One region of the Bacillus sp. ISL-35 genome, then DNA from elsewhere that is predicted to be linked to it. Evidence: riboswitches for the same ligand, from Rfam matches in the RefSeq annotation. Region 1 holds a riboswitch; each other region holds the start of a gene.
What was found. A riboswitch is a leader RNA that binds a small molecule or an ion and turns the genes downstream of it on or off. The one in region 1 is predicted to bind S-adenosylmethionine.
Positions count from the first base shown of each region.

Region 1 (7,582 bases):
GTGACCGAAATCGCCCGTTCCTTTTTCGAGGAGCAAAATGACTGGGATAATGCTGTCGAGCTTGCTGTCAACGAAGGAATCCGTACGGAGTCGCCAAAATGGTTTGATGTCTTGAACCAGTATGTTGAACAGGGACATACCGCGGGATTCGCCCCTGGCTATTTTAACGAGGCATTATCTGTGTTATTCCAGGTGGACAGAAGCCGGTTTGAACAGCTCGCTGTATCCCTATGGCAAAGCTACCGGAACGAGAGCACCTACATGGCATGGTTAAGGGAATTCAATCAATTATTCAGCGGGATGGACGGAAACAGGAGAGATGGCTGGACACAATTGTCAGCGGTCTATCAGGAAAGCTATTTTGAATTGATTAATGGAGACATGCTGATCAAGGAAATTTCACCGCTGATCCCGGAAATGCTGACCAACTGGCTGAAAATAACAAGCCCGGTGAACAGCCTTGTCGCAGCGTCATCCATCATTGCCTGGAATGAGGTATTCCCAGGATCGATTACGGCTTCGGCGATACATGACGCCGAGACCTTGGTCCTGAACTCAAATGAGTACCATGATGGCTATAAGGATAGCATGATGTTGTTCCAGTCGATCATCAAATGGGCCGAAGAGCATGAAATTGAGGTTGGCAACAAGATTAAGTGGATGGTCCAGGAGCTACATGAGTCCAATGTCCATAATATGCTTGTCGCCGGCGTTTCGGGCAATGGAAAGTCTTCCTTCGTCAACACAATCGTGGGCGAAGAATTGCTTACTGCCCCGACTGCAGCGGTCATTCGGTTCATGGATCAGGAAAATCCGGCAGCCTATGAAATCACCGATACAGAAATACGTCAGATCACGGATGTTGAGGACTTTAAGGAGGCAGCGGGTGTCAGCCGGAAGAATCATAAGAATGAAACCATCATTGATTTCAAGGCACACTTCCCATTCCTGCGCGATCACGACCTGGCATTGATTGATACCCCCGGGGTCAACCGCAATAACTATGATAAGCATCCACTCTACAATTACTTGAGATTTGCAGATAGTTTGCTGTTCGTCCTCAATGCGAGTGATCCTTTTACGGAAAAAGAAAGGGATATCCTCGGGAAAATATCTGAATTCTTCCCGGATCTGAATATTCACTTCCTGTTGAATAAAATCGATGTAATATACGGACAGCAGGAAGCAGCGGAAGTTTTCGATCAGACATGGGCAGAAGTCAGCCAATACTATCCGGATGCAAAAATGTTCGCCTTCTCATCCAATTATGATAATGCGCAGCAGCTGAAGGATTTCTCGAATTTTATTAAAACAACCAGAAACGCAGTCGATCTTGACCAGGAACGCACCGCGAAACTGCAGTTCTTTGTCAGACGGGGGATCACGTATTTGCTCGATAAGCGGGTTGAAATCGAGAATAACCATATGGAATCCATCAGCTGGAATGAGGAAATGGTCAGCAAGCTGAATGGTGCGATCAATCAGTTGGGCGATATTGAAGAGGAAAAGTCACGCTCCATCCAGAAGTCATTCCGTAAAATCAAGGATGAAACGCGTGCGGAAATCATCGAGAAGGTACCGGAATTACTGCGCAGCTGCTCGGACTTGGTGACAGAGGACAGTGATTTTGGCAACATCCATTCGGAAATGGACGAGGAAATGAACAAGCGAATCGAAGAATATCTGGAAAAAACGGTATTGCCAAAGTTCCATGCCGATTTGAATGACTGGATCCAATTTTCGAAAGATGAGTTTGACCAGAGCCAGAATTATCTGGGCGAAATGGCAGAGGGCTTTAACTCGATGTACGGAGAAGAACGGATCAGCCTTGATTGTGATTTCAGGGTACTCGATGATTGGCGCCGCGACGCGGACCGGATGACGAATGGGGTTCACTACGAGAAGGTCAACATCATGAACCGCTCGACACCTCAAGCATTTTTCCTGAAAAGCGCCGGGAAGCTGCTTGGAGTGCTGCCGCAAAATAATACGATGCTTTATAACAGGTATAAATCCTATCTGGAGACAGAGGATTATTATGAAATTGGCGTAACCATCGCCAAGAGGTTCCTGCAGCAATTCGAGATCTTCGAAAAATCGATTGAACGCGATGTGAATCTGTTCTTCAAACAGCCATTCAGCGTTCTTGAAGAATCGGTAGAAGAAGCTAAGAGCGAAATTGAACACGGTAAGAACGAATTGGAAAAATTGAGGATCAACCCGGAATTGTACCGCGATCCATTGACACTTTTTGAAGTGAAACTTCGTCAGTTTGAATGGATGACCGCAGCCGGCAGGGGTTGATTGTAAAAGGAAGATTCCCGGATTTGGGAATCTTCTTTTTTTACGAGATAGAAAGGTATAAAAATTAAATTTTCATAATAATATTGACAATATGAATACAGGAGTTTAAAGTAAAGTTTATCAATTTGCCAGATTAATTAAATAACGAAATTCTCTTATCAAGAGTGGCAGAGGGACTGGCCCTATGACGCCCGGCAACCGTTCCATCAGGAATTGGTGCTAAATCCTGCAAAACGATATGTTTTGGAAGATAAGAGAGGAATCTGACCTTTTCACCATTGTGTTCGAAACCTCTCTTTTCTGGAGAGGTTTTTTTATTTGGGTTAGCTGAGCAGACACACTAAGGGGGAAATGCAAATGAAAAGAGTAGGATTCAAAAAGGTATTTTTAACAGCGGTCGCTTCAGCATTGCTGCTGACGGGCTGCGGCGGAGGAGAAACGAAGACGGCAAGCGGTCCTGTTGAGGGAGTTCCGGATCGTTTTGCAAAAGGTGAGGAAGTCAAAATCAAAGTCATCCGCAAGATTGGCGGAGATGATCATACTGCACAATTTTTAGCCGGAGCGAAGGCAGAGGGTGAAGCGCTTGGCTTCAAGGTCGACGTTTTCACTGCTAACGGAGATACAGCAAAATTCCATGACGCCATCAACCAGGGGCTCCAGCAGGACTATGACGGATTTATCATCTCACATGGAGATGATGCAGCAACTGTAGACGATGTAAAAAAATTGACGGCTAAGGGCAAAAGTGTCGTGACGTTCGATTCGAATCCTGATCTCGCCCAGGTTGAAGGAGTGACACTCACTTCCCAGGATGACGAAGCACTCGCAACCCAGGCGCTCGACCAGCTTGTGAAGGATCAGAACGGTGAAGCGAATATTGTCTACCTCTGGGTCGATGGCTTCCCGCCAATGGTCAGAAGAAATAAAGTTTACCAGGAAACGCTGAAGGCGAACCCTGGAATTAAAGAGGTTGAGAGATTCGGAGTTGCCGCAGCCGATACAAGCGTACAAACGCAGAATGCAGTTGCAGCGATGCTGAACAAACATCCAAAAGGAGAAATTGACGCGATCTTCGCGACATGGGATGCATTTGCGATTGGCGCAGCGCGTGCCATCAAGGAAGCTGGCCGCAATGAAATCAAGATTTACGGCATCGATGTTTCCAATGCAGACCTTCAGGAGATCCAGGCAGAAGGCAGCCCATGGAAATACACAGCAGCCGTTGATCCGAAGCTGATCGGTGAAGTGAATATGAGATTGCTGGCGAAAAAGCTGGCTGGCGAAGAAACACCGGCATCATACGACCTTGAAGCGTCACTGATTTCACAGGAAGAGCTTCAGCAGTCGAAAAATCCAGTCAACATGGCAAATCTGGCTGAAATCATCGACGGATGGGGCAAATCGGATGCATTTTTAGAAGATTGGATGGAAAAATTGAAAGATCACTATAAGAAATAACCATTGAAATGGTTTGTTGAGAAGTTTTTATAGCTGGAAAAATTATTATATAGCGACTTTTCAATTTGGATGGCGAGAATTTCACTTTAATAGCGAACTGGAAATTACACGTGGTTTTTTCCAGTTGTGAAAAACAAAGCAGGCACTCTCAAACTAAGAGAGTGTCTGCTTTGCAGAATGGTAGGGAGGGGGAACCCGGATGATGCTTCATATGAAAAACATCAGTATTGAGTTTCCGGGAGTTCGGGCTTTGAACGGTGTGGATTTCAATACGGCAACTGGCAGGGTCCACGCATTGATCGGAGCGAACGGAGCGGGCAAGTCGACATTGATGAAGGTGCTTTCCGGTGCGCATGATCATTACACGGGGGGAATCCAGCTTGATGGCGAGAGTGTGGAAATCAGGACACCAGCTCATGCGCAAAAGCTCGGGATCCAGACAGTTTACCAGGAGGTTGATACAGCCATTATCCCGTCGCTGACTGTGGGCGAGAATATCATGCTCAACCAAACAGTTCAGAGTCTGGACAACAGGCACTGGATGAATTGGAAGCAGTTGTTCAAGCAGGCAGAAGACATTCTTAAGGGCATGAACCTCAAGCTTCCTGTGAAAAAGCTTGCCGGGGAACTGACGCTTGCGGAAAAACAGCTTGTTTTGATTGCCCGGGCGATTTCAAGCAATTGCTCATTTCTGATCCTTGACGAACCAACCGCTCCTCTCAGCCATACTGAAACAACGGAACTGTTCCGGATTGTCCGCGATTTAGCTAAAAGGAATGTAGGCATCATTTTCATTTCCCACCGGATGCCGGAAATCTTTGAAATATGCGATGAGGTTACCATCATGAGGAATGGCGAGTTCATTGTAAAAAAGGAAACTGCGGACTTGGAACCACAGCAGGTGATTGAATATATGCTCGGCCGTAGGATGGAAGATCAGTTTCCGGCAAGATCGAATACACTCGGAGATACTCTGCTTGAAGTGGCAGGCTTATCGGATGGAGACAAAGTGAGAAACACTTCCTTCTATGTAAAGGCAGGGGAGATTGTCGGGATTGCCGGCCTTGTAGGAGCAGGGAAGACGGAGTTGTGCAAAGCACTTTTTGGCGCGTCACCAACTGTTGGCGGCACAGTGAGGCTTAATGGAAAAGAACTCAAACTGACGAGCCCGCATGCGGCGGTAAAAAGCGGACTGGCGTTGGTTCCGGAAGAGCGCCGCAAGGAAGGTGTCCTGGTGGCAGAGTCAGTCAGCTCCAATCTGTCAGCCGTCAGCTTGAAAAATTTTTCCAAGCTATTTGGCTTTATCGATCGGCGCTCTGAAAAGAACACAGCGCAGGAATACATAAAAGCTCTTGGCATCAAGACCCCTTCAGAATCGGCCAAAGTTGAAAACTTATCAGGCGGGAATCAGCAGAAGGTGGCGATTGGCAGATGGCTGCTTGCCGATGCTGATGTGTATATTTTTGACGAGCCGACCAAGGGTGTCGATGTAGGCGCGAAAAGAGATATTTTCGAGCTGATTGCAAAACTGGCAGCTCAGGGTAAGGGAATCATCTATGCTTCCTCCGAACTGTCCGAGATTGTCGGCATCACGGATCGGGTTTACGTGCTCTATGATGGTGAAGCGGTCAAGGAGCTCGCAACCGCCGAAACAACAGAAGAAGAACTATTATTTTATTCAACAGGAGGCAGATAGGATGGAAGCCAAACTCCCATTGCAGCAGGAAACACCGCCGAAAAAGACATTTGAGCTGTTCCAGTTCCTTTACAAGTACGGGACGATTTTGACGATTTTTGTGCTGATCGCTGTCTTCGCGGCTGCGAACCCGAGTTTTATCAACGGCGACAATGTCGTCAATATCTTAAGGTCGATCTCCATCGTGACCATCATCGCGATTGGCATCACCATCTCCCTGACGGTGGATGGTTTCGATTTATCGGTCGGTTCTGTGGCCTCGTTATCCAATGCGGTTGTCATCTCGATGTTCGTCTGGTTTTCGCAGAACACCCTGATTGCCGTTTTATCCGCAATCGCGGCAGCCTTGATTGTGGGCGCACTCAATTCGCTGATGATCGTCAAGCTGAAGATCCCGGACTTGCTGATGACTCTGGCGATGATGTTCATCATCCAGGGAACGGCACTGACTTATACAAAGGGCGCTACTGTCTCGGAAAACATGATCCTGCCAGACGGCAGTTTTTCCACAGGAATAATCAGCCCGTTTTTTGCAAAAATAGGGCAGGTACCGTGGATCATCCTTATCATGGCTGTTGCCGTGATCATCGTCCATATTTTCCTGACATACACAAAGCATGGCCGCTATATGTATGTCATCGGAGGGAACAAGGAAGCAGCAAGACTTTCAGGCATCCCGGTCAACCGCTATAAAACAGCTGCCTATCTGCTTTCGGCTCTATTCGCGGCAATTGGAGGCATCGTTCTGGCTTCCCGTGTCATGACCGCAGAAATCAATGCGGGTTCGCCATATTTAATGGATGCTGTGGCCGCCGCCTTTATCGGCTTCTCCGTCCTCGGGGCCGGAAAACCGAACGCATTCGGCGCCTTCATCGGGGCAGTGCTGATCGGCATTTTGCAAAATGGGCTAGTCATGATGTCGGTCCCATATTATGCAATGGATATCGTGAAGGGGACCGTATTGGCATTTGCACTGGGGATCACTTATTATAAGCAGAAACATTGATGAGCAAGTAAAAAAGCCCGATTGGGCAGCGACCCAAATCCGGCTTTCTTTTTATCCTACATTCATTCTTCAAAAAACGGAGAGTTCGCATAGTAATACATCCAGCCCATCATGATTCCGCCGCCAATCAGGTTGCCGATCGTCACTGGGATCAGATTATGAATCACACCCGCAAAGGTCACAGACTGCGGGTCGTCGAGAACCATGCTGATGGCAAAGGTGCACATATTGGCAATGCTATGTTCATAGCCGGAAATGAAGAAGCAGTAAACGAAAAACACCATCGCGAACATCTTTGCCCCGTCGCCTTTCATCGACATCGGCAGGAAGAATGCCAGGCAAACGAGCCAGTTACAGAGAATCCCCCTGAAAAATAGCTCTGAAGTTGGCGCGAGTGTCTTTTTTTCAGCGACGCTTAACAAGAAGCCATTCACAGAATGATCATCAAACAATCCCGTTGTATAAATCAAAAATGCGAACGCAGCGGCGCCGATGATATTGCCGATATAACTGTAAGTCCACATCCTTGCCACCTGCAGCCAGGCCATCTTTTTCCTTAGTGCCGCAAAGGTATAGTAGAAGGTGTTCCCTGTGAACAAGTCTCCACCACCATAAGCAATCAGGATGATCGCGGCCCCGAAGGTAATGGCAGCGATAGGGTAGGCAAATGGTGAGTGTTCCATATAAAATGGATTCCCTGTCTTGAACGCAACAATTACCCCAAAGCCAATGAACATCGATGCCAAAGCAGCCCTTGCCAGATAGCGGATTTTGCTCTGCCTGAAAATCTTATGCTTTTTCAGGGCCAGTTTTTCAACCTCTTGAAGCGCTTGTACCTCCAAATGAATACCACCCGTCCGTCAGTATGTAATAAGAGTATTCTGCCTCAAACTTACTCTCCTATGTAAATACTTCCCTGAGTTATAGGGGGAAAAACAAAAGGCAAAAAAAGACTGAATCCGCCGACCGATCCAGTCTTTTTTCATATTAAAAAGTATCCCTAACGAATTGCGGATTCCGTTGCATTGAAGCGAACAGGACGATTCCGCTCAAAAGCAGAAGACCGCTTGTCAGGACGAATACCGAAGTGAAACCTAGGTAACCTGAAAGGAAGCCGC
Region 1 covers NZ_JAGGQK010000021.1:73,074-80,655, reverse strand. The annotation lists gene J7E38_RS21530 (dynamin family protein) at 1-2,304, shown strand, start outside; SAM riboswitch class I at 2,457-2,561, shown strand; gene J7E38_RS21525 (sugar ABC transporter substrate-binding protein) at 2,662-3,762, shown strand; gene J7E38_RS21520 (sugar ABC transporter ATP-binding protein) at 3,962-5,458, shown strand; gene J7E38_RS21515 (ABC transporter permease) at 5,460-6,464, shown strand; gene J7E38_RS21510 (formate/nitrite transporter family protein) at 6,527-7,306, opposite strand; gene J7E38_RS21505 (MFS transporter) at 7,452-7,582, opposite strand, start outside.

Region 2 (7,582 bases), on a different contig from region 1:
TTGAACAGGTTCGCTTCTGCATCATCATGCAGGAAGATCGCCTGGATTGGGCTGTTCAGCTGTACATTTTTCGGAACATAAAGGAATGCTCCGCCATTCATGAATGCTGTGTGAAGAGCAGTCAAACGATGCTCGTCGTTTTTAACAGCACTCATGAAGTATTTCTTCAGCAAGTCGCTATATTCGCGCGCCGCTGTGAAAATATCAGTGAAAATAACGCCTTGCTCCTGCATTTCCTTTGAAAGCTGGAGGTATGCAGGCTTGTTGTTGCGCTGCACATACAGGCTGTTTTCTTTTGCTTCCTTGCCAACAAGTGCTTTTACTTCTTCAGGAAGTTCATCTAATGATGAAAAAGCATCGCTTGCAACAAGCAGCTTTTCAAACTGAGTGAAGTTCCATTTATCGATTTTCGTTTTATCCGGTCTTGGCATGGAGAGGTCTTCTGCTTTCGCAAGAGATTGCACACGAAGCTCTGTCAGCCATACCGGCTCGTTCATTTCTTTTGAGAAGGAAGTAATGTACTCCTGGTCAAAAGCCCATTTCGTTTCCGTAGTCATTATAAATCCCCCCAACGCTTAAGCTTCTTGCCCAACTGTTTCGTCTTCGATGCCAAGTTCTTTCTTAATCCAGTCGTATCCTTCTGCTTCTAAGCGCTGTGCAAGTTCTGGTCCGCCAGACTTCACAATGCGGCCCTGCATCATAACGTGAACATGGTCAGGAGTGATGTAATCAAGAAGGCGCTGGTAGTGAGTGATGATCAAGCAGCCGAAATCTTCGCCGCGCATTTCGTTGATTCCTTTAGAAACAACCTTCAATGCGTCGATATCAAGACCTGAGTCGATTTCGTCAAGGATTGCAATTTTTGGTTCAAGCATCATTAACTGAAGGATTTCATTACGCTTCTTCTCACCGCCGGAGAAACCTTCGTTAAGATAACGCTGTGCCATATCAAGATCCATTTCAAGGAATTCCATTTGCTTATCCATCTTGCGGATAAATTTCATCAGGGAAATCTCATTTCCTTCGCCAAGACGGCTGTTCAAAGCAGAACGAAGGAAGTCAGCATTCGTTACACCGCTGATTTCGCTTGGATATTGCATCGCAAGGAAAAGACCAGCACGTGCTCTTTCGTCCACTTCCATTTCAAGAACATTTTCGCCATCAAGAGTTACAGAACCGTTCGTTACTTCATATTTTGGATGACCCATGATAGAAGAAGATAAAGTAGATTTACCAGTACCATTCGGTCCCATGATCGCGTGGATTTCTCCACCCTTAACTTCAAGGTTCACACCTTTTAATATCTGCTTGCCTTCAATCTCAACCTGAAGGTCCTTAATTGATAATACAGATCCTGCCATAATAATACCTCCGTCAATATAGAAAAGATTTTAAGCCGACTATTGCCGCCAAAAGCTCTATTCTCATTTTATTCTCATTACAATCTTATAACAAATGAAAAGTGTTAGCAACACCTTAGAAGTGGAAAGAAAAATATCAAAAACTGTTGATTAATGTCAGATTTTTGGCTCATGCCGAGATTGAGTGAAACGACCGGGCAAACGGGTTTGCCCGCAGCGTTTCATTCAATCTCGGCAGCTTTTCAGCGTAAGCTGAAAAGCCAGTGAAGCGTAAGCTTCACGCCAATGAGCCAAAAATCAACACAAACTAATCTAGAATCATCTCATCAAGAATCTTCAGTTTTCACGAATTACTTCTTTCAACTTCCCGCCACCCGCCTTTCAGCTTGCTGAAAGGCGACCGCTGAGTTTCGAACACTCATCTCCATTTTACCAGACCAAGCCCCGCAAAGCAGGATATCCCGCTCACAGCTCGTACATCATTTTATTTTTTACCTTCTGTTATAAAAAAATGTACTGGATAGCGTTAGGGCAGATAAATCCGTTTGATTTATGAGCAGGAATGTAAATCGATATAGCAAGGCCGATCCTGATTCAGATAGCTTTTCGCTTATCGACTCCATACCTGTCAAGATAATGAGGGATTCTTGACAGCTTTTCATGCTAACCCCTCTAACCTGTCAAAATAACAGGGGTTTCTTGACAACTTTCCATCCTATCGCCTCTAACCTGTCAAAATAAAGAGGCTTTCTTGACAACTTTTCACCCTATCTCCTCGAACCTGTCAAAATAACAAGTCTTTCTTGACAGCTTTCCTTCCTATCGCCTCGAACCTGTCAAAATAACAGGGCTTTCTTGACAGCTTTCCATCCTATCGCCTCGAACCTGTCAAAATAACAGGGCTTTCTTGACAGCTTTCCATCCTAAAGCCTCGAAGCTGTCAAAATAACAGGGCTTTCTTGACAGCTTTCCATCCTAGCGCCTCAAACCTGTCAAAATAACAGTGCTTTCTTGACAGCTTTCCATACTATCGCTTCAAACCTGTCAAAATAAAGAGGTTTTCTTGACAACTTTCCATACTATCGCTTCAAACCTGTCAAAATAAAGAGGTTTTCTTGACAACTTTCCATACTATCGCTTCGAACCTGTCAAAATAAAGAGGCTTTTTTGACAGCTTTCTATCCAATCGCTTCAAACCTGTCAAAATAAAGAGGTTTTCTTGACAACTTTACACCCTATCACCTCGAACCTGTCAAAATAAAGGGCGATCCAGATCCTGATCCGGCTGAAACCCGATTTCTAAAAAACCATCTTCATTTTTACCATAAATAATAAAGAAACCAGTGCAAAAAATACACTGGTTCCAATTTTTTCTTCTATTATATATCCCGTCGCTTACGAGTGGACTTTTCGGTCCAGGTCAGCGACCATCCGTTGGCTTTTGATATAATCTTGCTCGCGTTTTCTTTCGACTTCCATTCTTGCGTCATGGTTCATGCTGTAGACTTCGTAACTAATTCCATGAGCTCCATGCATCGCCTTTTCCATTTCACTTGTGTAGTTCAGTTTTAGCTGACTAATAGTGAATCATCCCTTCGGTTTTTCGCTTTTAATAAGCGTTTTTTTGTTATTGCAATGGTAACACCTTTTGTTTACCACTATCAAAGCGTTTAAAACCGTTAATTTTTGGATGTAATGGAATGAGGAGGTCTATGGAGGCCTCACCTCTGCCATTCTTAGAATACTGGCAATATCCTCCCAAATGAAGCCTTTCCTGTTAGTCAGCAATCAATTAATCTGATTACAACAGCTTTTACTGCTTTAAAGTATTCAGTTCTGCCATGGCTTCCTGGACAAGTGTGACTGCCTGGCTCATGGCCGCCCCGCCGCCAAAAGCCGCTGTCACCCCAACTGCTTCCAAAATTTGTTCTTCAGTGGCTCCCTGGTCCAGGCAGCCTTTTAAATGGTAAATGATGCAGTATTCGTCCTGGGAATACAATGAAATCCCTAGAGCGATCAGCTGCTTTTCTTTTTGTGTCAGTGTCCCTTCCTGAAAACACACTTCCGTAAAAGCATTATAATGTCTTGCAAGCTCCGGCATTTTTTGCGTAAAAACGCCCAGTCCCTGTTTATATTCATGAAGAGCTGCTTCTGTTGAATTCCGAGGTTCATAATGATGCTCCATTGCTTCCACTCCAATCTGCTTTTTTCTCGGTTAGTATGTTGAATTTCAGAGCGGGTTATGCGACAAAAAGAAAAGCAGGCTTTTCGCCTGCTTTCCAAAGTTTATTCTTTTACCGGTACGACTGCACCTTCATATTTTTCAAGGATGAAGTCCTGGATTTCTTTAGAATGAAGAACTTCCACAAGTGCTTTGATTGCCGGCTTGTCTGCATCGCCTTCACGAACGGCAATGACGTTTACATATGGAGAGTCACTTTCCTCAATTGCGATAGAATCCTTCAATGGGTTCAATCCAGCGTCAATCGCGTAGTTTGAATTGATTAGAACAGCGTCACCTTCACCATTGTTGAAGATCTGCGGAAGCAATGCTGCTTCATATTCTGTACCAAACTTCAATTCTTTAGGATTTTCTTCAATATCGTCGATTGTTGCTTTTACTTTTTCCACGCCGTCTTTAAGAGTGATCAGACCCTCTTTTTCAAGCATTGTCAAAATTCGGCCATGGTCTGCTACAGAGCTGCTCATGATGATTTGGGCACCTTTTGGAAGGTCATCAAGAGTTGTGTAATCTTTAGAATATACACCGATTGGCTCGATGTGGATTCCGCCAGCATTTTCAAACTTATAGCCATTCTCAGCCATTTGTGACTCGAGGTAAGGGATGTGCTGGAAGTAGTTCGCATCAAGTTCTCCTGAATCCAATGCTTTGTTTGGAACAATATAGTCGTTGAATGTCTTGATTTCCATTTCGTATCCTTTTTCTTCAAGAAGCGGTTTCGCCTCTTCCAGGATTTCAGCATGAGGTACGTTTGATGCACCAACAACGATTTTCTTGCTTTCTTCCTTGCCGCCTTCTGTTTTTTCCTCAGATGATCCGCAAGCTGTAAGTCCTGCTGTTAAAACCAATGCTAAAAGTGCTAATAACCATTTTTTCAATGTCAATCTCTCCTTTATCTCTTGTCTAATTTTCTGGTGATGGAATCGCCAATAATCTGGATTAAAAATACAATGATCAAGATAATGATGGTCGCCATCAGCGTGACATCATTCCGGCCCCTTTGGAATCCTTCCATGTAGGCAAGGTTTCCAAGACCGCCTGCGCCGATGACTCCAGCCATCGCCGTGTAACTTACAAGCGCGATCGCGGTCACTGTGATGCCTGAAACCAATGCAGGCATTGATTCAGGCAACAGAACCTTCCAGATGATGGTCGTCGTTTTTGCTCCCATCGACTTTGCTGCTTCGATGACTCCTTTATCGATTTCACGCAAACCGATTTCAACCATCCTTGCGTAAAATGGTGCGGAACCGATAATCAGCGCCGGTAATGCGGCATTTTCGCCAATCATTGATCCAACGATCAATTTTGTAAAAGGGATCAGAAGGACGATCAAAATGATGAATGGGATGGATCTGAAAATATTCACCACTGCGCTCAGTACGACATTGACCGGTTTGTTTTCCCATATATTGCCCTTCGATGTCAAGAAGAGCAACAGTCCAAGAATGGCTCCAATTATGAAGGTAGCGACAACGGAAATGGCACTCATGTATAGTGTCTCAACTGTCGCCTCCCACATGCGGTCCCAGTTGACATTCGGGAATAAAGTTTCAGCCATTCGAAATCACCTCCACGCCGACTTCATGCTGGCCGATAAATTCTATCGCACGGGCCAGCTCTTCCTCTTCACCATCAAGATGGATGAACAAGGTTCCATACGATCCGCTTTGTGTCTGAGAAATTTTCCCCTGCACAATATTGACCGTGATGGCATATTTGCGGATTAGATTGGTGATCAGCGGCTGTTCGACCCCTTCTCCTACGAATGTCAGCTGGATGACCCGTCCATGCGGATATCGCTCAAGTAAATGGTCTACTGTTTCCTTTGTTTCCTCCGGTTCAGTCACCTGCTGGACAAATCTTTTCGTAATTGGCTGCTGCGGGTTCTTGAACACATCCAATACCGGCCCGGTCTCAACGATCTTTCCGCCCTCCATGACTGCAACCCGGTGACAAATTTTACGGATGACATGCATTTCATGAGTAATCAGGACGATGGTAAGCCCCAGCCTCTTATTGATATCAACGAGAAGATCCAGGATCTGGTCGGTCGTCTGCGGGTCAAGTGCTGACGTCGCTTCGTCACCGAGAAGAACTTTCGGATTATTCGCCAGAGCCCTGGCAATCCCGACCCTCTGCTTCTGCCCGCCGCTTAATTGTGAAGGATAAGCATCGCCACGGCCCTCAAGACCGACAAGCGTGATCAATTCTTTTACCCTCTTGTCTCTCTCGGATTTCGGCACTCCTGCAATCTCAAGAGGGAATGCAATATTATCTGCAACCGTCCTTGACCAGAGAAGGTTGAAATGCTGGAAAATCATGCTGATTTCCTGTCTTGCTTTCCTTAATTCCGCACCCTTGATCCTTGAAACTTCCCTGCCTGCCACAACGACAGAACCTGAAGTTGGGATTTCAAGACCATTCAACATGCGGATCAATGTGCTTTTACCTGCGCCGCTATATCCAATGACGCCAAAGATTTCGCCTTCTTTCACTTCAAGGTTGACATCATCTACCGCTTTAACTTCGCCTTTTTTTGAAGGATAAATCTTTCTGGCTTTTTTTATCGTTATCAATTGACTCCCCCTCTTTTGCAACAACTATATTCTAAACTCAATAAACCATTAAATCTTCCATCCTAATAAGAAGGTTATCAATCTAGTTTCCCATTCCCTAAGCGAAAAAATTCAAACTTCAGGTAAAATGGGTGCTCCTTCCGGGAAGAAAATACTCTTGTAAAAAACACCTCAGGATCGTATTGGATCGATTCGGCAATAAAAAAGCCTTTCTGCAAATAAGCAGAAAGGCATAATCGTAGGCTGTATCCTTTCTCTCATCTGCCAAAGCCATCAGCTTTGAGTGAATTGGCACCGTTTCAGATAAGCAAGCTTACTGACGGTTGCCGGGCTTCATCGGGCACTTCCCTCCACCTCTCTTGATAAGAGCACGCTATTAAATTATAGAATCGGTTTTAAGTTACGAAAGTGATTGTAGCATGTAATAAAAAAGGGTGTCAATAAAATTATTTTCAAATACTTTTGGCAGGTCCTGGATTTTACGCTCTTGCCGTGACTCCTGGTACTCCAGTTGCTTTTTCGATCGCCTGCTCGAGGTCTTCAATGATGTCCTCAACATTTTCAATCCCGACAGAAAGACGGATCAGATCCTCCGGTACTCCTGCTGCTTTAAGTCCATCTGAATCAAGTTGCTGATGTGTTGTGCTTGCAGGGTGGATAACCAGGCTCTTCGCATCGCCGACATTGGCAACATGGGACCATAGTGTCAATGAGTTGATCAGTTTTGCTCCAGCTTCCCTGCCGCCCTCGATGCCAAATACCACAACTGATCCTGCACCTTTTGGAAGGTAGCGGTCTGCCAAATGCTTATCAGGGTGAGAGTCATGTCCAGGGTAGGTGACCCAGGTAACAGCTGGGTGTGACTCAAGATAGTCTACTATTTTACGCGTATTGGCGACATGCTCTTTCATGCGGACATGCAATGTTTCGATTCCAAGATTGAATTGGAAGGCACTCTGCGGGCTGATGGCCGGGCCAAGGTCGCGCAGCAGCTGGACCCTCGCCTTAACAATATATGCGGCTGCCCCAATCGCTTCACTATAAACGATATCATGGTAGCTGGAGTCCGGTTCATTGAAACCAGGGTACTTAGGGGATCTCCAGTCGAATTTTCCTCCATCGACGATGATTCCACCCATGACTGTACCGTTTCCTAAAAGCCACTTGGTAGCTGAGTGAATGACGACGTCTGCGCCATGTTCAATCGGGCGGCATAGATATGGAGTCGCAAATGTATTATCGATGATCAACGGAACACCAGCATCATGGGCAATATCCGCAACCGCTTCAATATCCAATACCCTGAGACTTGGATTTCCGATTGTTTCCGCGTAGACCGCCTTGGTTTTAGGAGTAATTGCCTTCCTGAAATTTTCAGGGTCATCAGGGTCCACCAGGTG
Region 2 covers NZ_JAGGQK010000004.1:496,790-504,371, reverse strand. The annotation lists gene sufD (Fe-S cluster assembly protein SufD) at 1-557, opposite strand, end outside; gene sufC (Fe-S cluster assembly ATPase SufC) at 576-1,361, opposite strand; gene J7E38_RS08425 (YuzK family famiily protein) at 2,757-2,909, opposite strand; gene J7E38_RS08420 (carboxymuconolactone decarboxylase family protein) at 3,175-3,546, opposite strand; gene J7E38_RS08415 (MetQ/NlpA family ABC transporter substrate-binding protein) at 3,648-4,481, opposite strand; gene J7E38_RS08410 (methionine ABC transporter permease) at 4,496-5,164, opposite strand; gene J7E38_RS08405 (methionine ABC transporter ATP-binding protein) at 5,157-6,182, opposite strand; SAM riboswitch class I at 6,437-6,551, opposite strand; gene J7E38_RS08400 (O-acetylhomoserine aminocarboxypropyltransferase/cysteine synthase family protein) at 6,662-7,582, opposite strand, start outside.
Region 2: another riboswitch for S-adenosylmethionine. It lies ahead of J7E38_RS08405 (methionine ABC transporter ATP-binding protein); the one in region 1 lies ahead of J7E38_RS21525 (sugar ABC transporter substrate-binding protein).

Region 3 (7,582 bases), on a different contig from region 1:
TTGTTTTCCTCCTGGTTATCTTCTTCTGATTTTTTTAGCAGTTATATTTCCAAGGGATTGCAGTCCCTGAACCATGACAATTAAAATGCCAACGGTGATGAACATTGTCTGGGTATCAAAACGCTGGTATCCATAAGTAATCGCCAAATCCCCAAGGCCGCCGCCTCCGATGGCTCCAGCCATTGCCGATGCACCAATCAATCCGACTGTTGCAATCGTGAAAGCAAGAATAAGTGAACTCATTGCTTCTGGAAGAATGAACTTGAAGACAATCTGCCAGGGAGTGGCTCCCATTGCTTCGGCTGCTTCAATGACTCCCGGATCGACCTCCAGCAGGGAGTTCTCTACCAATCTGGCAATATACGGCCCTGCATAAAAGACAAGCGGGACGACTGCGGCAGCCGTACCAATCGATGTGCCGACAATCAGCCGGGTCAGCGGGATGATTGCGACCAGCAGGATAATGAATGGCACTGAGCGGAATACGTTGATGATACTGTTAAGTACGTTGAAAACAGGTGCGTTTTCAAGCAAATGGCCTTTTCTGGTCACGACCAGCGCAATTCCCAGCGGCACTCCAAGGACTGCCGAAAACAGCAGGGAGAACGCAACCATTTGCAGTGTTTCGACTAAAGCCTGTATGATTTGTTCTGAGTTAACTAGCATGTGCGGTCACTTCCTTTATGTTGACTTTTTGCTGATGTATAAAATTAAGTGCCCTCAAAATTTCTTTGTCACTTCCCTGGAACTCGACAATCAGGTTACCGAATGGAATTCCCTGCAGCTCGGTAATATTTCCGAACAGAACATTCACATGGATATCAAACTTCTTTGACAACTGTGACAACAGCGGTTCGCCAGCTGATTCACCAATGAAGTTAATCCGGAATACCTTTTGCAGCCCTGAATGTCCCTTAATGATTCTGTGGACGGAATCTGGAATATTGTCATTCATGATAGTGCTGACAAAATTCCTGGCTGTAACTGTTTTGGGAGCTGAAAAAACTTCAAATACTGAGCCTTCCTCAATGATTTTTCCTTCCTCGATGACAGCGACCCGGTCACAAATTTCCCTGATGACGGACATTTCGTGGGTAATGATCAAAATCGTGATGTTGTACTCCTTGTTGATTTTTTTCAAAAGCTGCAGAATTGAACTTGTTGTCTGCGGATCCAGCGCTGATGTCGCTTCATCGCAAAGCAGGATCTTAGGCTGGGTTGCCAGTGCCCGGGCAATGCCGATTCGCTGTTTTTGGCCGCCTGAAAGCTGGTCCGGATAATTGTCTGCTTTATCAGCGAGACCTACAAACTCGAGGAGCTGATAAACACGCTCTTTGATTTTCGCTTTTGGGAGCTTACCGAGAACGAGGGGCATCGCTACATTTTCAAAGACTGTCTTGGAGTTCAAGAGATTGAAATGCTGGAATACCATCCCGATATTCCTTTTAACCTCACGGACTTCTTTTGCTGAAAGAGAAGTCATGTCGCAGCCATTCACAATCACCCGTCCTGATGTCGGCCGTTCCAACAGATTCACACAGCGGATCAGTGAGCTTTTTCCAGCACCGCTAAAACCAATGACTCCAAATATTTCTCCTTCTTTGATTTCCAGGTCAATTCCATTCAGTGCCGCTACCTTATTCCCGCGGCTTTCATAAACTTTCTCCACTTGTTCAAACGTAATCAACTGTCTTCCTCCTTTGTAAATGCATAAAAAAACCTCTTCCCGGAAACAGGAAGAGGGCATGCCGCAATGATGCTGGACAAGGTCTCTTCTTATCTCCCAAGCTATTGCTTGCTGGATTTGGCACAGTCCTCAATATGTGAGTCCGCTGCCGAGGCTTCATAGGGCCAGTCCCTCCGCCTCTCTTGATAAGAAAGTATCGATATGAATTTGTAGGTGGGGATTTTTGGAAAAATAAAAAGTCCCCTTCAGAAAGAAGAGGACATGAATTAAAAAGTCGGCCTCTTCTTATCTTTCAAGCTGCTGCTTGCTGGATTTGGCACAGTCCTCCAAAGGAGTCCGCTGCCGAGGTGTCATAGGGCCAGTCCCTCAACCTCTCTTGATAAGAAGTAACGAATATTAAGTTATAAATCTTGTTTATTACTTTACTGCGTCGCAGAGAATGTGTCAATCATTTTGTTGGATTTTTTTTAGAAATACGAAAAATAGGAATTTAGTATCAATTGTGATGGATGCATAAAAAAATGAAACCCCTGCAGCAGCAAGGGTTTCAATTCGAAATCTATCTAGTAATAACAATCGGTCCATTTTTAGTAAGAATGATCGTATGCTCACATTGTGCGACAAAGCTATTTTCTGTAACATAAGTCCATTCATCATGTTCGTATTGGAAAACTTCTTCCTCACGTGTGGAGATGAATGGCTCAAAAGCGATGACCATTCCCTCTTTTAAGAGCTCATCATCCCATGGCTCATGATAGTTGTAGATGTGGTCAGGAGCTTCATGGATGGTCCGCCCGATTCCGTGTCCGGTAAGGTTTTTAATTACTTTTACTCCGTTCTTCCTCGCAGTCGCCATAACTGCCTTTCCAAGTCCGCTTTTCTTCGAACCTGGTTTCGCTTTTTTCAAGCCCGCTTCAAAAGCCTCAACAGCTGTTTCGCATATCTTCGTTAAAAGCGGGTCACCTTCACCAACGACAAAGGAAATCCCCGTATCGGCAAAATAGCCATTTTTTGATCCGGAAACATCGATATTAACGATATCGCCTTCTTTGATGACGCGGCTTCCCGGAATTCCGTGGGCGACTTCTTCATTCACACTGATGCATGTATACCCAGGGAAATTGTACTCGCCCTTTGGAGCAGAAATTGCTCCATGCTCCTCAAACATTGCACCCGCGACTTCATCAAGTTCCTTTGTGGTAATCCCAGGCACTGTCTTCTGTACCAATTCATCCCGAATCAAGCCGACAATCCTGCCAATTTCTTTTAATCCGTTAAAATCTTCTTCTGTTTTTGCAATCATGACTTATTTCCCTTCCATGTATGAACTATCTTATTAGAGTATCCCTTTTTTTGGTGAAAATCCATTCATCAGATTCAGAGCCTGGAGATTAAAGATAAATAAGATTGGAATAACCTTCAGAATGTAGTAATCTTGATAAAACAAATTCAGAGCGGTCTGATTTATGCAGAACAAGATATATTCACCACTTCATCATCCATATAATACATTAAAATGAGTTACATTTGATTACAGAGCAAGTCTTGGGAGGAAAAAATATGCTTGAATTTTTCATGGGTTTCCATCCGGTTGTCCAGGCACTGATTGGAACTTTGTTTACCTGGGGAATGACTGCTTTGGGCGCTGCCTTAGTATTTACAACGAAAAATCCGAACCAGAAATTCCTGGACAGTATGATGGGTCTAGCTGCAGGAGTTATGATTGCTGCAAGTTTTTGGTCACTCCTTGCTCCTGCGATCGAGATGGGTGAGGGAGGAAGCCTGCCGAGCTGGATGCCTGCTGCGACGGGTTTTCTTTTAGGCGGATTGTTCTTAATGGTCGTAGATAAATTGATGCCCCATTTACACCCTAATTTATCGATGGAGAAAGCTGAAGGCATCCATCCTGAAAAGAAAAGACGAAGTACTTTGATGGTCTTGGCCATCACCTTGCACAACATTCCTGAAGGTCTCGCTGTCGGTGTGGCTTTCGGAGCAGCAGCTGCAGGCTTTCCTTCAGCGTCACTCATGGGTGCGATCGCGCTTGCGATAGGGATTGGGATCCAGAACTTTCCTGAAGGTGTCGCAGTTTCCATGCCACTTCGGCAAGTAGGAATGTCAAGAAAGAAAAGCTTCATGTACGGCCAGTTTTCTGGCATGGTCGAACCAGTTGCCGCGATGGTTGGAGCAGCCGCTGTCATGTTCATCCAGCCTCTTCTGCCATATGCGTTAAGCTTTGCGGCCGGAGCGATGATTTTCGTAGTAGCCGAAGAAGTGATCCCCGGGTCCCAGGAAAACGGCAACAGCGACCTCGCCTCATTAAGCCTCATGTTTGGATTTGCCATCATGATGATCCTCGACGTGGCATTAGGATAAAAACTGCATAAAAGCTTAGAACCCTGTGCTTCAGACTCATTCAAAAGTCTGGTGCACAGGTTTTTTTATGAAAAGACTCTGTTGAATTTGAAGTTTGATTTTTAAACCCTGTTGATTGTAGTGGAAGGCGCGAAGACTCCTCCGAAAATGCTAACGCATTTCCCTCGTGCGTGGGCTGATTCGGGAAGCTAATCAATGTCCTGCGGGCGCAGCTGGTCAGGTGAGACCCCGCAGGAGCAAAGCGACGAGGAGGCTCAGCGCCAGCCAGGAAGAATTGCCTTTTGAAAAAGCCGGCAGTAGGGCTTTTTCATTATTCTTCCAGCGGAAAGCGAAGCGCCTGGAACGAAAATCAACAGCCTTGGTTAACAGGGTCTGCAAAAAAAGTAATAAATTCATAAATAGGACAAGCTGTTATTCTTCGCCTCCCGAAAAAATGAAAACGATAACAATGTGATGGTATCAATATTTCGGCCATTTATTCCAAAACTAAAAAATTGGTACCATAAGCAAAATTCGATGGCTTATAAATGTAAGCCCTTTTTTTTATGATGAAGGTACAAGAAAGACAAAGCAACCAAGGTGGTGAAGAAATGGAAGTCAAGATAGAACAGCCAGTCGAACAACAGGTCAGTGACACCATTATCGAAAAGGCAACAAAAAAAGAAAAATACAAAAAAATCAAAAAGACAATCATTTCACAAAAGTATTTGCAGACGATGGCGCTTCTCGGTGTAGTATGGATGTTCATCTTTAACTATATCCCAATGTATGGGCTGATCATCGCGTTCAAGGAATATAGCATCATCAAGACGATCTCGGAAGCTCCATGGGTTGGATTGATGCAGTTTAAAGAATTCCTTCAGGATGAGAACTTCTGGATCGTCCTAAAAAATACTCTGGGAATCAGCTTGATTAAATTGATTATCGGTTTCCCGCTTCCAATTATATTTGCTCTTTTGCTTAATGAACTTACATCCATGAAGCTTAAGAAAGCGGTTCAAACAATTTCTTACCTGCCGCACTTTATTTCCTGGGTTGTACTTGGAGGGATTTTGACTACCTGGCTGGCGGATATCGGTGTCATCAATGATATTTTGCTAGGTTTAGGGCTGATCAGTGAGCGGACAAATTTCCTGGCTGAACCTGATAATTTTTGGACCATCGTCATTCTCTCGGATATTTGGAAAGAACTTGGATGGTCAGCAATCATCTATCTTGCAGCTATTGCTGGTGTTTCGCCAGAACTATATGAATCATCCACGATTGATGGAGCAAATCGTTTCCAAAAAATGTGGCATGTCACATTGCCGTCAATTCGCCCAACAATCACAATCTTGTTCATTCTTGCTGTAAGCGGTGTCTTGAACTCAAATTTCGACCAGATCTTGATTTTGCGTAACTCATTGAATGAGAGCGCCAGTAACGTAATTGATATTTACGTCTATCAAATGGGTCTGCAGAATGCCCGCTACTCGTACGCAACAGCAGTTGGTTTATTGAAAGCGATCATCGCCTTCATCCTGCTCCTGTCAGCTAACAAGATTACGAAAAAACTGAATGGAACATCTTTATTCTAGGGGGGTGAGGTTGTGTTTAAGCTTTTTAAACGGAACCGGCGAACAACAAGCGAATACATCTTTGACAATGTTAACATTCTGATCATGCTCTTTATCTGTGCCATAACGGTCTACCCGATCTGGTACGTCCTCGTCAATTCACTGAATGATGGTGTTGATGCCATGAAGGGCGGGATTTACTGGTGGCCGAGAGAATTTACATTTGAGAATTATAAAGCTGTGTTTAATACTCCGGGAATCGTCACATCTTTTGGAGTAACAGTGGCCAAAACGGTTATCGGCACAATCACCCATGTATTTTTTACAGCGATGGTAGCTTACGCCATTTCGAGACGAGACCTTTACGGCAGGAACTTCTACATGCTGGTCGGTGTCATTACGATGTTTTTCAGCGGCGGATTGATTCCCTACTTCCTATTGATCAGGGACCTCGGGTTGTTTGATAACTTCCTGGTATATATCATTCCGACCATGTTCAACTTCTTCCATCTGATCATCTTTGTCTCCTTCTTCAGGGAATTGCCAACTTCTCTTGAGGAAGCAGCAAAAATAGATGGAGCAAATGACTTCATGATTTTTATCAAAGTAATCATCCCGCTGTCAATGCCGGTTATCGCTACCATTGCATTGTTCCAGGGTGTCTATCAGTGGAATGATTATTTTGCCGGGGTCATCTTTGTAAATAATCCAGATTTGCAGCCAATCCAGACCTATTTGTACAAGGTTGTTGCCGAGTCAAGTTCAAACCAGATGATGACGAATGCAGCTGGATCGATTGCAACGAAGACGGTAACATCCCAGTCCATTAAACTGGCAACAATGGTTGTAACGACGCTTCCGATCATGCTGGTGTACCCATTCCTGCAAAAGTACTTTGTAAAAGGAATGCTGATTGGTTCAGTAAAAGGTTGATTTTTTAAACAACGATTTAAATTTTTCTTCATTGAAGAAATTTAAATAAAACTTGGCTTCATTATTAATTGAGTACTGCTTTTTCGTGAAAAATACCCCTTTGACCTTGGGAAAGGCTGGCAATAAGCTGAAAAGTCTTTCCCCACCTTTTAAAGCAGTGTACATTGAATAATGTGGCCCAAAAAAACAAACAAGAGAGAGGGTCAAAAAATGAGGAGAAAATTTCTTTCCAAAGGCTGTTCATTAATGCTGGTTCTATCATTGGTTTTGGCATTGTTTTCAGGCTGTTCCAGCAAGACAAATGAAAACGCTTCCGATGAAAAGGACAAAGACAAACCAAAGGCAACAGCTGATGCACCTGGCTGGCAATCCAACAAGGAACCGATTACTTTTGATTGGTATGTGAACTTTTCCTGGTTCGCACATAAATGGGGCGACGATGTTGTTTCCAAGTATGTAACAGATAAAACTGGTGTTTCTGTCAACTTCATTTCGCCAGCAGGTAACGAAGCAGAAAAAATGAACACGATGATTGCATCAGGCAAGCTTCCAGATTTCATCACAATCGGCTGGTGGGAAGATGCTGTCAAAAAGATGATCGAGGGTGAACTTGTCCTTCCATTGAATGAACTTGCAGATCAATACGATCCATATTTTTATAAAGTTTCAGATGGAGCAAAGGTTGAATGGTTTAAGCAGGAGGATGGCAACACTTATGGTTATCCGAATGCATCATCTTCACCGAAAGATTTTGACAAATACAAAGACCTTAAGCCATCAAACCAGACATTCCTAGTACGAAAAGATATGTATGAAGCAATCGGCAGCCCGGATATGAGCACGCCTGAAGGATTCTTGAAGGCTCTTGAAGCTGCTAAAGAAAAATTCCCTGAAGTAAACGGCGCACCATTGATTCCATTCGGTTTAAATGAATTTACTGATGTAGGAAACACTTCCCTTGAAGGCTATCTGCAAAACTTCCTTGCGATTCCAATGGAAAAGGACGGCAAGGTGTATGACCGCAGCCAGG
Region 3 covers NZ_JAGGQK010000008.1:61,570-69,151, forward strand. The annotation lists gene J7E38_RS13235 (methionine ABC transporter permease) at 16-666, opposite strand; gene J7E38_RS13240 (methionine ABC transporter ATP-binding protein) at 656-1,687, opposite strand; SAM riboswitch class I at 1,774-1,879, opposite strand; SAM riboswitch class I at 1,970-2,073, opposite strand; gene map (type I methionyl aminopeptidase) at 2,247-2,990, opposite strand; gene J7E38_RS13250 (ZIP family metal transporter) at 3,248-4,063, shown strand; gene J7E38_RS13255 (hypothetical protein) at 4,280-4,459, opposite strand; gene J7E38_RS13260 (ABC transporter permease) at 4,654-5,640, shown strand; gene J7E38_RS13265 (carbohydrate ABC transporter permease) at 5,725-6,552, shown strand; gene J7E38_RS13270 (type 2 periplasmic-binding domain-containing protein) at 6,763-7,582, shown strand, end outside.
Region 3: another riboswitch for S-adenosylmethionine. It lies ahead of J7E38_RS13240 (methionine ABC transporter ATP-binding protein); the one in region 1 lies ahead of J7E38_RS21525 (sugar ABC transporter substrate-binding protein).

Region 4 (7,582 bases), on a different contig from region 1:
AGGAGTTCTGAAGGGAATATAGCTTGTTTGCCAATTTTTCATCCTTTACAACCGCCAGGCCAGCAACTGTGTCACTGTGGCCGGACAGAAACTTTGTGGCGCTATGAAGCACGATATCAGCTCCCAGATCCAGTGGCCGCTGGAGGTAGGGGGTCATGAAGGTATTGTCCACAAAAGTATAGGCTCCATGCTTTTTGGCAATTGAGCTAAGTGCACGGATATCCGTTATTTTTAATAAAGGGTTCGAAGGTGTTTCTGCATAGAGCAATGCGGTGTGAGGGCGGATCGCCTGTTCCACGGCATTTAGGTCTGTCATGTCCACAAATGTGTGTTCAATTCCAAAACGGTTCAGAACCTGAGTTACCATCCTGTATGTACCACCGTAAACATCCTCGGTAATCACTACATGGTCTCCCTGCGAAAGCAGCATAAAGGCAGTAGAAATCGCAGCCATACCCGATGAAAAAGCAAATCCCCTGACACCGCCCTCCAATTCTGCGATTATATCCTCTAGAGCTTCTCTGGTAGGGTTGAGGCTGCGGCTGTAATCATATTTTCCAAAGTGATCGATAGAAGACTGATGGAAGGTAGAAGCGTGCTGGATTGGAACACTTACTCCGCCAGTTGCAGGATCCACCTTATATTTATTATGGAGCAGCTGGGTTTCGAAGGTATATGGATGGCTCATTTAACTCCAGCCTCCTCAATCGCTTTCTTAAGTGCCGCTTGCAAATCATCAATCAAATCATCACAGTCCTCAATTCCGACAGAGAATCGCAACAGCCGGTCACAAACGCCGGTTTGTTCACGGACTTCAGCCGGAATATCAGCATGTGTCTGTGTAGCTGGGTAGGTAATGAAACTTTCAACGCCTCCAAGACTTTCTGCAAAAGTGATCGTGGAAAGACTTTTTAAAAACGGATTGACCATGGCAGGAGACTGGACGCGGAACGAAATCATTCCGCCTCTGCCGGGATAAAGGACATCCTTTACGGCTTCATGATTCTCCAAGAATTCAACCAGTGCCGTGGCATTCCGCTCATGCCGCTCCATCCTTAATGACAATGTCTTCATGCCGCGAAGGAGAAGCCAAGAATCGAACGGGCTTAACACCGCTCCGCCCCCATTATGATGGAGGAAAAGGGAATCACAGATTTTTTCGCCCCTGGCAACGATCAATCCTGCCAGCACATCATTATGGCCGCCAAGGTATTTCGTCGCACTGTGGATCACAATATCCGCACCTAGAGTCAATGGTTTTTGCAGAAGGGGAGTGTAGAAGGTATTATCCACGATCAGCAATATCTCGTTCTCTTTCGCTATTTGCGCGATCGCCTGGATATCAGCCTGTTCCATCAAAGGATTTGTCGGTGTTTCCACAAACAGCGCCTTCGTATTAGGATTGATGGCTGCTTTGATTTCATTTAAATTAGACATGTCTGCGTATGTACTAAGTAATCCCCATTTTTTGAAACCTTGCTCAAGAAGCCTGTAAGTACCTCCGTATAAATCTTTTGAGACAATCCATTCATCGCCAGACTGGAATAACGAGAGAACGGTCCAAATTGCCGCCATTCCGGAACTGCATGCATATCCCCGTGTGCCTTCTTCAAGATCGGCAATCGCCTTTTCCAAAATTTCGCGAGTTGGGTTGCCGGTACGGACATAATCGTAACCGCTGGACTGTCCAATCCCTTCATGACGATACGCTGTCGTTAAATAAATGGGAGGATTCACCGCACCAGTTGCAGATTCACTCCTATTGCCTAGCTGTGCTAACTTGGTATCAATTTTCACCAATATACTCACTCCTAATGATTGATTGGCAGGAGGCAATGTTTGTTTTAAAAATGATCGCTTTTAAACTAGTAACTCACAGAATAATTGCGAAAAATGAAAACTAAAAACAAAAAAGCCTTCTCAAGAAGAAGACTTTTAAAATATCAGCCAACTTCTTATCTGCCAAGTTTTTAAAAAACTTGCTGGAATTAGCACCTTTTCAACAAAGTTGATGGTTGCTGAAGCTTCATTGGGCCAGGACCCTCAGCTTCTCTCGATAAGATTACATAAATTGAATTATTAAATTTCTCTAAATATTAACGCTGTTATAGAAGATTGTCAATCATTTAATTAAAGCGGTGAAGTATTGGTGATTGAACTTACTGCAGAAGATAGCCGGACAAAGGCGTTTATCGATAATGGCGTGTGTCACAAAATAGGATTTTGATTTTGTACGAGAATCATGAGGGACAACAGGCCTCAAAAGGAGGGATTGCAGACCAAAAATTTAGGAATCCATAAAAGAGGGCACCAATAAAGGAGATTGGGGACCAAAAATCTAGGGATATTATAAAAAAGGTCACCAATGCAGCATTTGACCTTAATCGGAAAACAACGGTTTTTCAAAAGGGACCACATAAAAAGACTGGCTCTCCTCGAACAAGAGCCAGTCTGAATGAATATGAAGCTATTAGTTTATTCCCACTGCATCAAAAGCTTTATTGACTGCATCGACTTCTGGAGAAGTTGATCCGTACAGGTCTTTAGCAGCTTGTACAGCTCCAGCACGCGCCTGGCTGAAGTTCGTTGAAGATGTGTAATAGACCGTGTTTGCACGATAGAAGATTGCACCCAATTTTTCAGTACCGACTCCAGAAACCGTCACACCGTAATGTGTGCCGCCCTGGCTAAGAAGGTAGGCCGCTTTGTTGATGATTCCGCTGTTTGTGTGGACTCCGCCATTATCGGACGTTCCAGTATAACGCTTGGAGTAGTGATCTGGATCGCCGTATTTGGTCGGGTCGCTCATGGAGCGGAGTGCGTCACCAGTCTTGTTTGGTGTATAGATGTCTTCGCCGATTTCGAAATCAGGATTATTGTTGTCATGGAATTCAGCGAGTGTACCGAAGATATCCGAAATCGCTTCGTTCAGTGCGCCCGATTCATACTGGTAAACCAGATCCGAACTAAAATCTGTCACAGCGTGAGTCAATTCATGCGCGACAACATCAAGGCCTCCGGAAAGCGGGATGAAGGTAGTTCCATCGCCGTCACCATAAACCATTTGCTGCCCGTTCCAGAAAGCATTGTTGTAACTTCTGCTATAGTGAACAGTGGATTTCAGTGCTGCTCCTTTGTTGTCATACGAATTCCGGCCAAACTTGTTTTTATAGTAATCATAAGTCAGACCTGCATAGTAATGAGCATCCACTGCCGCACCATCATAGGATGCATTCAAATTATTATCGGCATCAGCCCAAAGGGTACCTGGAGTCCTTTGACGGTTTTGTGCATCGTAAGTGAATATACCATTTCCACGAGTATTGTCCTGTAGGTAATAAGAACCATTCGAAAGTAGAGTATTCAATGATTTCTGGTCGCCCAGCACCCCGACACCAGAACCAACAGTATTAGTACCGGTTAAAGAAGGATTGACTTTGCCGGCAGTATGAATGGCATTGTACTTATTAATGATTTCACCTGTTACCGCATTGATAAAGTACTGGTAATTGCCAGGTTCCGGACTGAGGAAGTTCAATGTCACATGGTAGGCATATACTGCCTGGTCCTCAGCAGGAAAAACAACCAATTCAGCAGATGGAGCTGCTTCGTAATCTGGTTTGAAGCCAAGATCTTTTTCAGCTGCTGCAATTGCATCTCTCTGTGACTTCTTATTTGAGGCCTTTACTAGCTTTTCGCCCAAGCCTTTGCTGACAGTACCGCTGAAGACTTGAAGCACTCCTGATTCATCCACTCGGGCAGCCTGGTCAGCTCCCCAGACAGGAACACCGTTAAATACTTGCTGAAGGCGGACTACATCTCCGCCAAGCTGATCTGTTTCCTGTGATTTGACTACGAAACTATCATTTGCACTGAGGTTATATTTTCCTTTTGAAGAATTTAAATATCCAAGAACAACATCCTTTGCTGCTTTTTCCGATGGATTAGTCAGATTGCCTGCAACAAATTCAGGTGATCCATGTGTTTTTGTGAATTTCTTGGCTGGAGAATCTGCTGATGGTGCTGCAAAGCCCGTAGCTGCAACCATTCCGCTCAATGCCAAGCTTGCTGTTAAACTTAATGATACGACTTTCTTCTTCAAATGAACTCCTCCTAAAATCGAATTCTAGCTAATAAAAATTAGTAGATTATCATAGTTATACTTTAGTTGTCTGAACATTTCAACAATGAAGTCTAAAAATGTCGAATCACCATGTTGGGAAAATTTTTTGGGGGGATAATTGGAATTTTTATTAAGCAACCTTACATTCATTAAATAATCATTTATCCTTTTTTTAAAAAGAAGTCAGAATTTATTGACTAATCAACTAATATATTTTTATTATTAAGTTGTAGTACCAACTCATAAAAAGGGAGGGTTAATTAAATGAATTCTTTATGGTTAGCTGTAATCGGAATGATTGTATTTGCGATTGGCTACCGCTTCTATTCTAAGTGGGTAGCTGAAAAGATTTACCGTCTTGATCCGAACTATGTGACACCGGCACACCAGTATTCAGATGGCGTGGACTTTGTTCCAACAAAGAAAATGATCCTTTGGGGACACCATTTTACGTCTGTAGCCGGGGCTGCACCAATTGTTGGGCCGGCAATCGCTGTGTACTGGGGCTGGCTTCCTGCATTCCTGTGGGTTACTTTAGGTACGGTCTTTGCAGCAGGTGTGCACGACTTTGGAACTCTGGTTCTTTCCGTCAGGAATAAGGGGCAATCAGTAGGTACAATCACAAACAAGCTGATTGGCAAACGTGCAAAAATCATGTTCTTATTCATTATTTTAATACTTGTTTTGATGGTCAACGCCGTTTTTGCATGGGTAATAGCGAACTTGTTTGTCAGCTTCCCAGCAAGCGTCCTGTCAATATTCCTGCAAATTCCGCTTGCAATCTGGATTGGCTACGCTGTTTATAAAAAGAAAAAAGGGATGCTTCTGCCTTCCTTGGTAGCGCTTGTCGTCATGTATGGAGCAGCCGTTCTTGCCAGTCGTGTACCAGTATTGCAAATCGATTTAGTGAAATACTTCGGCGGTGCCGATAATACCGTCATGTTCGGTTTAAGCGGCGTATCAATGGCATTCTTTGTATGGATCCTTGTACTGATGGTTTATGTATATATCGCTTCAACTCTGCCGGTTTGGAAGCTTCTCCAGCCTCGCGATTATATCAATTCACACCAGTTGGTTGTGGGCTTATTCATCCTATATGCAGGCCTTGTTTTCTTACAGCCTGATGTTACTGCTCCGGCAATGAATGCAGCGGCAACCGATGTTTCCTGGTTCCCGTTATTGTTCATTACCATTGCTTGCGGAGCCATTTCCGGATTCCATGGACTTGTTTCTTCAGGGACATCATCCAAGCAACTGGAAAAAGAAACTGACGCCCGCTTTGTTGGCTATGCAGGTGCAGTAGGTGAAGGTATTCTCGCTTTGATCGCCATTATTTCAGTTGTCACCGTCTTTGCAACTAAAGCTGACTTTAGTGCTGCATATTCAAGTTTTGCAGCTGCAAGCTCTGGAGGTCTTGGCAACTTCATCAATGGTGCTGCCCAGCTTGCGACTGGAATTTGGATTCCTGCAGACATCGCAAGGACTATCGTATCGATCATTGTGGTCAGCTTTGCTGCTACCACTCTTGATACTTCGGTAAGATTGATGCGTTACATCATTGCTGAAATTGGAAGTGAATATAATGTCCAGTCTTTGACTAATCCTCATGTAGCTACAACAGTTGCAGTTGTTTCCAGTGCGGCGCTAGTATTACTGCCAAAAGGTCCAAACGGGTTTGGTTCTGGTGGATATTTATTGTGGCCACTGTTCGGAACTAGTAATCAGCTTCTGGCGGGTGTCAGCCTGCTGCTTATTTCCATCTGGCTGAAGCGGCAGGGAAGAAACTATCTTGTCACCTTCATTCCTATGGTGTTCGTCTTCTTCATGACACTTTGGGCCATGATTCAGCAGGTAGTATTTCAGTGGTCTGGATATGGAAGCAGCGAGTTGAATATGCTGCTCTTTGGAATCGGCGGACTCATCCTGATCTTTGTATTCTGGATCATCCTCGAGGCAATTGCAGCCTTCAGCAGGAATAATCCTCCGCCATTAAGCAAGGAAATGTAATACACTGGAGGCCGGGCGACCGGTCTCTATTGTTATTTTTGCAAGGAGGTAATAGTATGGGGTTTTACGAACAATTCAAACGTGCCATCGCAGTGTATGATGAAATTCTCAAACTGCCGCACAGAACAGAGATTGCCAGGGAATTAAGAGACGAAGAGGATTTGTTTATGCTGCTTTGCTTTTCAGAAATGTTGGGACTGCCTAACCCGGCTTTTTACTATTCACTTGAACTTTATCCGGTCATCATTGAAAGATTCCATGATTGGCATCTGAGGGCAGGGATGGAGAAGTCCCCGTTTGATGGGATACGCTGCTGTTAGGAGGAGATTTTATGGATATGCTTGAGAAGAGAATTTATTTTATCGGCGGAAAAGGCGGGGTTGGCAAAAGCACAACGTCAGCGGCAATGGCGCTTTTTCTCGGTCAAAAAGGAAAAAAGGTCCTGCTTGTTTCAACGGATCCCGCCCATAATACCGGGGATTTATTCCACAAAAATTTTAGCGGCGGTAAAATTGAAAAAGCAACAAAGAATCTTGATGTACTGGAGATTGACTCGGAACAGGAATCAAGAAATTATATAAATGGGGTAAAAGGGAATCTAAAAGGACTTGTCAAAGCGACCATGCTGGACGAAGTGAACAGACAGATTGATATGGCTGCCGCTTCCCCTGGAGCAGAGGAAGCAGCATTGTTTGATAAAATCACCTCGCTGATTCTTGAGGAAATTGCAAACTATGATGCAATCGTATTCGATACAGCGCCAACAGGGCATACAATCAGGCTATTGACTCTCCCAGAATTGATGGGTGTTTGGATGGACGGGCTGTTGGAACGGCGGAAAAAAGTGAATGAGAATTATGCGCAGTGGATGAATGATGGTGAAATCAGCGAGGATCCATTATATGACAAGTTGAATGAACGGAAAAATCGCTTCAAGCGAGTCAGGGAACTCCTTCTTGATGAAACACAAACGGAATATATTTTTGTTTTGAACGCTGAACGGCTGCCAATTCTTGAAACTGGAAAGGCAATCGAAACCTTGCATCAGCATGGAATCCATGTGAATTCAATCGTTGTCAATAAAGTTATTCCTGAGGAAGCAGATGGCAGATTCATGGAACAAAGAAGAACAAACGAAAGATTGTATCTGGATGAAATCAAAGAGAAATTCGAACATAAGAAACAAATATTTCTTCCTCTCCTTGAACACGATATTTCATCCTTAGCCATTCTCGAACATATTTCTGCTCTTTTAGAGAAGCAAATTGAAACTTTATATATCCATCATAACCATTAACGTTTTCCCTTCCATTATTAGGGTTATATAACTACATGGATAATTATTGAAGTAAAAGGAGCAGAACAAATGCTGAAGAGAAAGGGGCGCGAAGTATGAGACGGATTTTTCCTGGGTCGATTGCATCATATAGCCAGTTCGGACATTTGAAAGTC
Region 4 covers NZ_JAGGQK010000006.1:257,769-265,350, forward strand. The annotation lists gene metC (cystathionine beta-lyase) at 1-688, opposite strand, end outside; gene J7E38_RS10690 (methionine biosynthesis PLP-dependent protein) at 685-1,800, opposite strand; SAM riboswitch class I at 1,953-2,063, opposite strand; gene J7E38_RS10695 (M4 family metallopeptidase) at 2,471-4,102, opposite strand; gene J7E38_RS10700 (carbon starvation CstA family protein) at 4,388-6,130, shown strand; gene J7E38_RS10705 (cory-CC-star protein) at 6,187-6,450, shown strand; gene J7E38_RS10710 (ArsA family ATPase) at 6,462-7,427, shown strand; gene J7E38_RS10715 (hypothetical protein) at 7,523-7,582, shown strand, end outside.
Region 4: another riboswitch for S-adenosylmethionine. It lies ahead of J7E38_RS10690 (methionine biosynthesis PLP-dependent protein); the one in region 1 lies ahead of J7E38_RS21525 (sugar ABC transporter substrate-binding protein).